DNA from 3 places in the Kitasatospora sp. NPDC052896 genome. Region 3 is predicted to be linked to each of the others. Evidence: predicted binding sites of a transcription regulator. Region 3 holds the regulator's gene; each other region holds the start of a gene.
What was found. Region 3 encodes HrcA, which represses chaperone genes, less so after heat shock. Its sites were predicted from a motif close to TTNGCACTCNGNNNNNCNGAGTGCNAA; they were not measured.

Region 1 (3,271 bases), on a different contig from region 3:
AACCCCGTCATGAGCGTCACCGTCCGCATCCCGACCATCCTGCGCAACTACACCGACGGCGCGACCGAGGTGACCGCCGAGGGCGCCACCCTGGCCGAGGTGATCTCGGACCTGGAGCGGAACCACGCCGGCATCTCGGCCCGGATCCTGGACGACGCGGGCCAGCTGCGCCGCTTCGTCAACGTCTACGTCAACGACGACGACGTGCGCTTCGCCGGTGGCCTGGCCGCCGAGATCGCGGACGGCGCCGGCGTGTCCATCATCCCGGCGGTGGCCGGCGGCTGCTGAGCCGCACCGGGCCGACCAGCGCGGGTGCAGGGCGCCGCGCCACCCTGACGGACCGTCGGGCGGTGCGGCGCCCTGCGCCGTGCGTGGCGTTGTCTGATTCGTCCGCGCCAGGGCATAGGCTTTGTCCGTCCCATGAGACATGCCCCATTGGCGTTTCGTTCGAACATGTCGGCGACGTGTCAGAATTATTTGGGCAATTCGCGGTATTCGTCCGCTATGTCCCGCGTGCATTGCGGAGATCTGTCGCTTTCCTCCCGTCCTATCCCTTGGCGCCGCCGACGAATTGGCGTTCAGTGGGCCTGTTGCACAGGGCGGCGATCCGGATACATTCAGCCGCGGTCGGCGCATTCGTCTGTTCCGCCGGCACCGTCAGGTGCCCGGGGGTGGGGCGCTGCGGCGTGCAGGGCTGCGCCCAGGGGGGTTTCCTCGGGCCGGTCCATCAGACCCGGGTCCGCGACCTGCGGACCCGTCGAAGGGCCAGCACAGCAATAGGGGAGTTCGGAATGGCTCAGGGCACCGTCAAGTGGTTCAACGCGGAGAAGGGCTACGGCTTCATCGCGGTCGACGGTGGTGCGGACGTGTTCGTCCACTACAGCGCGATCCAGATGGACGGCTACCGCACCCTCGAGGAGGGCCAGCGGGTCGAGTTCGAGATTTCCCAGGGGCAGAAGGGCCCGCAGGCGGACATGGTCCGCGCGGCGGTCTGACCTTTCCGAACCTCGGAGCCTCGGCTCGGTCACGAGCTGGCGCCCTTGCGGCAGGCCCGTGCCACCTCCCTTCCCGGGGGTGGCGCGGGCCTGCCGCCGTTCGCGCGGCTCGTCGTGGCTTGCGGTCAGGAGCTTGCACTCGCCATGCCGGAGTGCTAATCATTGGCGTTAGCACTCGCAGCATGAGAGTGACAAACGGACCGGGTCGGTGAGGCCCCCGGGAGCGGTAGGGGACAGGACCCCCGCACACCAGGGCCGTCCGTCGCGGGCGCCACTGGTCCGAGCAGTCGACCGTGTCCTGGAGGACCACTTCCGATGGCCAAGATCATCGCGTTTGACGAGGAAGCTCGCCGCGGCCTTGAGCGCGGCATGAACCAGCTTGCCGACGCCGTCAAGGTGACGCTGGGCCCCAAGGGCCGCAACGTCGTCCTTGAGAAGAAGTGGGGTGCCCCCACGATCACCAACGACGGTGTCTCGATCGCCAAGGAGATCGAGCTCGAGGACCCGTACGAGAAGATCGGTGCGGAGCTCGTCAAGGAGGTCGCCAAGAAGACCGACGACGTCGCGGGTGACGGCACCACCACCGCCACCGTGCTGGCCCAGGCGCTCGTTCGCGAGGGTCTGCGCAACGTCGCGGCCGGCGCCAACCCGATGGCCCTGAAGCGCGGCATCGAGAAGGCCGTCGCGGCCGTCTCCGACCAGCTGCTGGCGCAGGCCAAGGACGTGGAGACCAAGGAGCAGATCGCCTCCACCGCCTCCATCTCCGCCGCCGACACCCAGATCGGCGAGCTGATCGCCGAGGCCATGGACAAGGTCGGCAAGGAAGGCGTCATCACCGTCGAGGAGAGCAACACCTTCGGTCTGGAGCTCGAGCTCACCGAGGGCATGCGCTTCGACAAGGGCTACATCTCGGCCTACTTCGCCACCGACCTGGAGCGGATGGAGGCGTCGTTCGACGACCCGTACATCCTGATCGCCAACTCCAAGATCGGCTCGGTCAAGGACCTGCTCCCGCTCCTCGAGAAGGTCATGCAGAGCGGCAAGCCGCTGCTGATCATCGCCGAGGACGTCGAGGGCGAGGCCCTGTCGACCCTGGTCGTCAACAAGATCCGCGGCACCTTCAAGTCCGTCGCCGTCAAGGCTCCGGGCTTCGGCGACCGCCGCAAGGCCATGCTCGGCGACATCGCCATCCTCACCGGCGGCACCGTGATCTCCGAGGAGGTCGGCCTCAAGCTGGAGAACGCCGGCCTGGACCTGCTGGGCACCGCCCGCAAGGTCGTCATCACCAAGGACGAGACCACCATCGTCGACGGTGGCGGCGACAGCGAGCAGGTCGCCGGCCGGGTCAACCAGATCCGCGCCGAGATCGAGACCAGCGACTCGGACTACGACCGCGAGAAGCTCCAGGAGCGCCTCGCCAAGCTGGCCGGCGGCGTGGCCGTCATCAAGGCCGGCGCGGCCACCGAGGTCGAGCTCAAGGAGCGCAAGCACCGCATCGAGGACGCCGTGCGCAACGCCAAGGCGGCCGTCGAGGAGGGCATCGTCGCCGGCGGTGGCGTGGCCCTGCTGCAGGCCGGTGTCGCGTTCGACAAGCTGGAGCTGGACGGCGACGAGGCCACCGGTGCCAACATCGTCAAGGTCGCGCTGGAGGCCCCGATCAAGCAGATCGCGACCAACGCCGGCCTGGAGGGTGGCGTCGTGGTGGAGAAGGTGCGCAACCTCCCCGCCGGTCACGGCCTGAACGCCGCCACCAACGAGTACGTCGACCTGATCGGCGCGGGCATCATCGACCCGGCCAAGGTCACCCGCTCCGCGCTGCAGAACGCCGCCTCCATCGCGGCGCTCTTCCTCACCACCGAGGCCGTCATCGCCGACAAGCCGGAGAAGGCCGCCGCGGGCGCCCCGGGCGGCATGCCGGGCGGTGACATGGACTTCTGATCCTGCCTCAGGATCGGTCGTTCGACCCCGTCCGCGAGGGCGGCCCCCGTTGAAGGGGGCCGCCCTCGCGGCGTTCTCCGTGCCCAGGGTCTGGTGGACGCCCACGCTGCGCACCGCTTCGACGCGGAGGGGCCGACCGTGACGCTCTTCGCCGAGCCGGAGGGCGGGACGTACCGGCGGAGCACCCGGGTGCCCTTCGGGCAGCCGGTGGCGTTGCCCGAACCGTTCGGGATCGAGCTGAGCACCGAGGCGTTTCCGGCCGCCAAGTGGGTTGCGGGAGAATAGGGGGGTGGTTGAGTCTCCTGATCTGGAAGCCGCGCTGCACCGGGCGCGGGCGC
Region 2 (3,271 bases), on a different contig from region 3:
TCAACCCCGGTCGACGCGCGAGAGGACGACTCTCGGCGCCGTCGGGGCATTTCCCACACCCGGCGCGCTACCAGGCAGCAGGAAGGACCGACCGTGGCGGCCCGCCCAACGGTCGACGACCCCGCTGTGCCCGCTCGCGTCGGGTACACCTCGCTTCTGCGCACTCCGCGTGCGTGGACGTTCCTCCTCCCCGCCTTCGCGGCGCGACTGCCGTACGCCATGCTCAGCCTGGGCATCGTGCTGCTGGTCGAGCAGACCTACGGCTCCTACGGCTCGGCCGGCGCGGTCGCGGCGATCTCCGCCGTGGCGCAGGCCCTGGTCGGCCCGCAGACCGGCCGGCTGGCCGACCGGTTCGGGCAGGCCGCCGTGCTGGTGCCGACCGTGCTGGTGCACGCCGTCTCGGTCGGCGCGCTGATCGCGCTGGCGCTGGGCCACGCGCCGCTCTGGACGCTCTTCGTGGCCGCCGCGCCGGCCGGTGCCACCATCCCGCAGATCGGCGCGATGGTCCGGGCGCGCTGGGTGGCCAAGCTGGCCGACCAGCCGCCGGGCTACCTGAACACGGCCTTCGCGTTCGAGTCGGTGACGGACGAGTTCACCTTCGTGGTAGGTCCGGTCATCGCCAGCGCCATCGCGACCGGAGTCTCTCCCTCCGCCGGACTGGTTGCCGAGGCGGCGCTCACCGTGGTCGGCGGACTGGCGTTCGCCGCGCAGCGCCGGACGGCCCCGGCCCGGCACCCCAGGGTGCCCGGCACCGGCCGCGCCTCGGCACTCGCCTCACCGGGCGTCCGGCTGCTGGCCGGCACGTTCCTCGGGGTCGGCTCCGTCTTCGGGGGCATGCAGGTATCGGTGACCGCGTTCGCCGGGTCGGTCGGCCAGAGCGATCTCAGCGGCACGGTCTACGGGATCTTCGCCGGCGGCTCGATGCTGGCCGGGGCCTGCTACGGCATGGTCTCCTGGCGCCGGGCGGCCCGGCAGCGGATGCTGATCAGCTACGCGCTGCTGGTGCTCGGCTGCTCGACGCTCTGGGCGATGCCCAACCTGACCGCGCTGGCCGTGGCCGGCCTGGTCTGCGGGTTCGCCATCGCGCCGACCCTGATCACCGGGTACACGCTGGTCGAGTCGCTGGTCGCGGACGGCGCCAAGACCGAGGCCTTCACCTGGCTGACCGGGGCGATCGGGCTGGGCCTGGCGGTCGGCTCGACGGTGGCCGGGATGCTGATCGACGCTCACGGGGCGTGGACCGGGTTCCTGGTTCCGGTCACCGGTGCGGGTGCCGGGCTGGTGGCGCTGGTCACGTTGCGGCGGCTGCTCGTCGCTCCGGGGGCCGCGAGCCGTACCGTTGCCAAGGGCGGGGCCGGCCCGCAGCAGCAGCTCGCGAGGGTCGGGGAGGGCTGAGGGGCTCCGCACGCCTCCGCAGGGCCTTCACCTGGGTGCCCCGACCCGAAGCGCTGGACTGATCCAGCGGAATACCGCATCATGGACCGTCGTTAGCACTCATCAGGCGAGAGTGCCAGGAGGAAGACAAGTGCCCACGTACCAGTACCAGTGCACCGAGTGCGGCAGCGGCCTTGAGGCGGTGCAGAAGTTCACCGACGAGGCCCTGACCGAGTGCCCGCAATGCCAGGGACGCCTGCGCAAGGTCTTCTCCGCGGTCGGCGTGGTCTTCAAGGGCTCGGGCTTCTACCGGACGGACAGCCGGTCCTCCTCCAGCAGCTCGGTGGGCTCCTCCTCGTCGTCCGCGTCGACCAACGGGTCCTCCGGGGCCTCGTCGAACGGATCGGGCTCGTCCGCCGCGAGCTCCTCGTCGTCGGCTGGCTCGTCGTCGGCCGCCGCGTCGTCGTCCTCCTCGGGCGGCTCCGCCTCGGCCTGACCGCGGCACCGCATTCGTCATACCGCAGGCCCCTGGTGGGTCGCCCCGGACGGGGTGGCCCACCAGGGGTTCTGTGCTGTTCGGGGGCGGCGTGGGCCATGCGGGGGGGGTGCGGAGTTGTCCACACCCCCGGGGTTTTCCACAGGGAAGGGGAAAATCCGCCGGCCGTGGGGCGGGGCGGGTCAACCTGATCCGGCAAGCGGGTTCTCCGGGACTCGTTCGCACTCCCCGTCGTGCTCTCCATCCAGTGAGGCGGTGCCGGATCCCATGTCCAGCGACCTGACCACCCACCCCAGCGGTCGACCGAGCGGCCCCGAAGGTCCCCTCGTCCTCGCCACCCCGCCGCCCGTACGGGCCCCCGTCCCGACCCCGGAGCCCGCTCCCGGTCCGGCTGCCTCCCGGCCGGCCGTGCCGCGCGCGCGGTCGTCCATCCCGCCGCGGCAGGTCGTCCACGACTTCGCACCGATCCGCTGCGGGGCGAGCCGGCGGTACCGCCTGTGGCAGGCGGTCCGGCACCGACCGGGGCTGCTGGCCGGCGGCCTGCTCGCCGCCGCGACGGCACTGGCCGTCGGCCCGGCACCGCCGGGAACGCCGCCGCCCACCGCGCCGGCGAGCGCCCGGGCGGACGTGGCCGCGACCGGCTCACCGCGCTGCGCCACCGGTCCCTGAGCTGGTCGGGCCGGTCGGCCGCTGTTCCGCTCGGCCGCCGTGCCGTTCAGCCGCCGTGGTGGGGCGGGCGCTGGCTCAGGTACCAGTCGAGGTCCCGTCCGCCGCTGCCGGAATCGCCCCAGCCGGCATCGGTGTCGTCCCGCGACGGACGGCTCAGCGGGTCGCTGAAGACGAGCTTGGCGGTCTTCGGCGCGGTGGTCGCCCGCTGCTCTGCCTCCGGCGTCCGCCCGCCCGTCGGTTCCCGCTTCTCGTCCTGCCCAGCCATCGTCCCGCCTCCGGTCTCGTCGGGCCTCGCCCGTCCCCGTCCAGCCTAGGACGACCGCGGGGGCCGGACGACCGTCCGACCCCCGCGGTTGTGCTGCCGTGCTGCCGCGCCGCTGGCCGGCTGGCTCAGCCGAGCTTGGCCTTGAGGAAGTTGGCCCCGTTGTAGGTGCCCCAACCGGTGACCTTGTCGTAGCCGGTGCCCGCGCTGTACGCCCCGTTGCTGCCGGACTTCACGTCGTGGAAGGCCGACGAGTAGGAGCTGGAGGAGGCCAGGTTGTAGATGGTGCTGTTCGCGAACCCGAAGGAGGACTTGCCCTTGGCCTTGGCCTCGCTGTTGTAGACGGCCACGAAGGCCGCCCAGTTCGGCGCCGCCGCGCTGGTCCCGCCGAACTCGGCCCAGCTCCCCTGGCTGTAGACCGCCCAGCCGGTGGACGGGTCGGCGGCGGCGGCCACGTCCGGCACGTCGCG
Region 3 (3,271 bases):
TGGCCGCCTCCCGGGCGTTCAGCGCGGGGGCGAAGTAGAAGGCGTTGTACGGCTGCGCCTTGCGCAGGTCCTGGGTCGGAATCGCGGCGATCTGGCCGGTCACCTTGGTGAGCGCCGAGGCCAGCGCGCTGGGCCGGCCGGTGAGCTGGGCGGCGGCCCGGTCGGCGGCCAGCTCGCGGTAGCGGGAGAGCAGCCGGGTGAGCAGGAAGCTGATCGCGTAGACCACCATCGACACCAGCGGGATGAGGATCATCGCGATCGCGGCGGAGTTGTCGTTGTTGTTGTTCCGGTTGTTGCCGCCGCTCATCATCCCGCTGTAGAGCGCGATCCGGGTGATCGCACCGGCCAGCACGCCGAGGAAGCCGGCCACCGTCATCACCGCGACGTCCCGGTGGGCGACGTGCGACAACTCGTGGGCGAGCACGCCCTCCAGCTCCTCCGGCTCCAGCCGGCGCAGCAGGCCGGTGGTGACGCAGACCACCGAGTTCTGCGGGTTGCGGCCGGTGGCGAAGGCGTTGGGCATGTCGTTGTTGGCGACCGCGACCCGGGGCTTGGGCATGTCGGCCAGCGCGCAGAGCCGGTCAATGGTGCCGTGCAGCTGCGGGTACTGCTCGGGGGTGACCTCGTGGGCGCCCATGGCCCGCTCGGTGATCTTGTCACTGAACCAGAACTGCGCCACGAACAGCCCGCCGGCGAGCAGCACCACGAGTGGCCAGGCCCCCCGCAGCAGCACGATCAGCACCCCGGTGAAACCGACGTACAGCAGCCCGATCAGGAACATGGTGGTGACCATCCGCCCGGTCAGACCACGGTCGGGCGCGAAGCGGGTGTGGGGGCCAGACGCCGACATGGTTGCTCCTCAGATCTTTCCGTCTAGAAACGCTATCGATGCTGCCACTTCGTCCGGTCGCAGGCACCACCCCTGCCGGGGCTTCCGCGCTCGCGCGTCGCGCCCGGTCCGGGCCCCGCCACGGGGCGGGCGCACCGGCCGGACGCGACGTGATCCGCGTGGCATCCCGGGCCAGGGCGTTCCTGCTGTCGGACCCGGGCCTTACACTGGCAGGTACCGTTCTGGCACTCTGCTGAGCAGAGTGCCAAAGCGATCAACCGACACCGCAAGGCCTGGCACCAGGACAACGCGCGAAGAGGGAGGTGCGTGCCATGTTCGACGAACCCGAGTCCGGCTCCCGACCGACCGGGCGCGAGTCGGCGTCCGACGGCCCGTCGGCCGCGAGGGCCGCACGTCCGTCCGGCGCCAGGCCCCCGATCACCCCGCGCGGGCTGGTCGAGTCGCACGGCGACATCCGTCCGCTGGACGAGCGCAAGCTCGCCGTGCTGCGGGCCATTGTGCAGGACTACGTGGGCACCGAGGAGCCGGTCGGCTCCAAGGCCCTGGTGGAGCGGCACAACCTGGGCGTCTCCCCGGCCACGGTCCGCAACGACATGGCCACGCTGGAGGAGGACGGCTACATCCAGCAGCCGCACACCAGCGCGGGCCGGATCCCGACCGACAAGGGCTACCGGCTCTTCGTCGACCGGCTGGCCGAGGTCAAGCCGATGAGCGCGCCCGAGCGCCGGGCGATCCGGCACTTCCTGGACGGCGCGGTGGACCTCGACGACGTGGTGGCCCGCACCGTCCGGCTGCTCGCCCAGCTGACCCGTCAGGTCGCGGTGGTGCAGTACCCGTCGCTGAGCCGGTCCACGGTCCGGCACGTCGAGCTGGTGCTGATCGCCCCGACCAAGGTGATGCTGGTGCTGATCACCAACACCGGCCGGGTCGAGCAGCGGGTCGTCGACTGCCCGGGCCCGGTCCGCGAGACCACCCTGGCCGACCTGCGGACCCGGCTGAACGCCCGGGCCGCCGGCTGCCGCTTCCCGGACGTGCCGGCGCTGGTCGAGGACCTCCCGGCCTCCTTCGAACCGGCCGACCGGCCGACCGTCACCACCGTGCTCTCGACCCTCTTCGAGTCCCTGGTGGAGCAGAACGAGGAGCGGATCATGCTGGCCGGCACCGCCAACCTGACCAGGTTCGGCCACGACTTCCCGCTGACCATCCAGCCGGTGCTGGAGGCCCTGGAGGAGCAGGTCGTCCTGCTCCGTCTGCTGGGTGAGACGGCGGACGCCGGGATGACCGTCCGGATCGGCCGGGAGAACGACTACGAGGGTCTGAATTCCACCTCCATCGTCTCGGTCGGTTACGGTTCGGGCGACGAGAGCGTGGCGAAACTGGGTGTGATCGGCCCGACCCGGATGGACTATCCGGGCACAATGGGGGCGGTGCGAGCGGTGGCACGGTACGTGGGCCAGATCCTGGCCGAGTCGTAGAGAAGCACCCACCTGCCGGACCCGGCAGGTGGCCGAGACCAGTCGCAAGCACTTCTACAGGCGGAACAAGCGGAGCATTTGGTGGCCACGGACTACTACGCGGTACTCGGCGTCCGACGGGATGCGGGGCAGGACGAGATCAAGAAGGCGTTCCGGCGCCTCGCACGCGAACTGCACCCGGACGTCAACCCGGACCCGAAGACGCAGGAGCGGTTCAAGGAGATCAACGCCGCCTACGAGGTGCTCTCCGACCCCGCCAAGCGGCAGGTCTACGACCTCGGCGGCGACCCGCTCTCGCCGAACGGCGGGGGCGGCGCGGGCGGCTTCGGCGCCGGCGCGGCCGGCTTCGGCTTCTCCGACATCATGGACGCCTTCTTCGGCGCCGCCTCGGGCCAGCGCGGCCCGCGCTCGCGCACCCGGCGCGGCCAGGACGCCATGATCCGGCTGGAGATCACCCTGGAGGAGGCCGCCTTCGGCACCACCAAGGAACTCCAGGTCGACACCGCGGTCACCTGCACCACCTGCAGCGGCGAGGGCGCGGCCCCCGGCACCTCCGCGCAGACCTGTGACATGTGCCGCGGCAAGGGCGAGGTCTCCCAGGTCACCCGGTCCTTCCTGGGCCAGGTCATGACCTCCCGCCCCTGCCCGCAGTGCCAGGGCTTCGGCACGGTCGTGCCGACCCCGTGCCCCGAGTGCGCCGGCGACGGCCGGGTGCGCGCCCGCCGCACGCTCACCGTCAAGATCCCGGCCGGGGTCGACAACGGCACCCGGATCCAGCTGGCCGGCGAGGGCGAGGTCGGCCCCGGCGGCGGCCCGGCCGGCGACCTCTACGTCGAGATCGCCGAGACCAACCACGCGGTCTTCCAGCGCCGCGGCGACGACCTGCACTGCACGGTGACCATCCCGATGACCGCCGCGGCGCTCGGCACCCAGGTGCCGCTGCAGA

Region 1: groL (chaperonin GroEL) is a predicted target of HrcA. The motif match lies at 1,128-1,154, and genes of this name have one in related genera.
Region 2: ACIGXM_RS08355 (FmdB family zinc ribbon protein) is a predicted target of HrcA. The motif match lies at 1,488-1,514, and genes of this name have one in related genera.

What each region holds. Positions count from the first base shown of each region.
Region 1 is NZ_JBITZU010000024.1:69,852-73,122, forward strand. It holds gene ACIGXM_RS30805 (MoaD/ThiS family protein) at 10-288, shown strand; gene ACIGXM_RS30810 (cold-shock protein) at 792-995, shown strand; gene groL (chaperonin GroEL) at 1,311-2,933, shown strand; gene ACIGXM_RS30820 (hypothetical protein) at 3,027-3,218, shown strand; gene ACIGXM_RS30825 (hypothetical protein) at 3,223-3,271, shown strand, end outside.
Region 2 is NZ_JBITZU010000002.1:498,543-501,813, forward strand. It holds gene ACIGXM_RS08350 (MFS transporter) at 127-1,395, shown strand; gene ACIGXM_RS08355 (FmdB family zinc ribbon protein) at 1,526-1,870, shown strand; gene ACIGXM_RS08360 (hypothetical protein) at 2,138-2,539, shown strand; gene ACIGXM_RS08365 (hypothetical protein) at 2,586-2,804, opposite strand; gene ACIGXM_RS08370 (protease pro-enzyme activation domain-containing protein) at 2,930-3,271, opposite strand, start outside.
Region 3 is NZ_JBITZU010000013.1:60,816-64,086, reverse strand. It holds gene htpX (zinc metalloprotease HtpX) at 1-850, opposite strand, end outside; gene hrcA (heat-inducible transcriptional repressor HrcA) at 1,162-2,325, shown strand; gene dnaJ (molecular chaperone DnaJ) at 2,407-3,271, shown strand, end outside.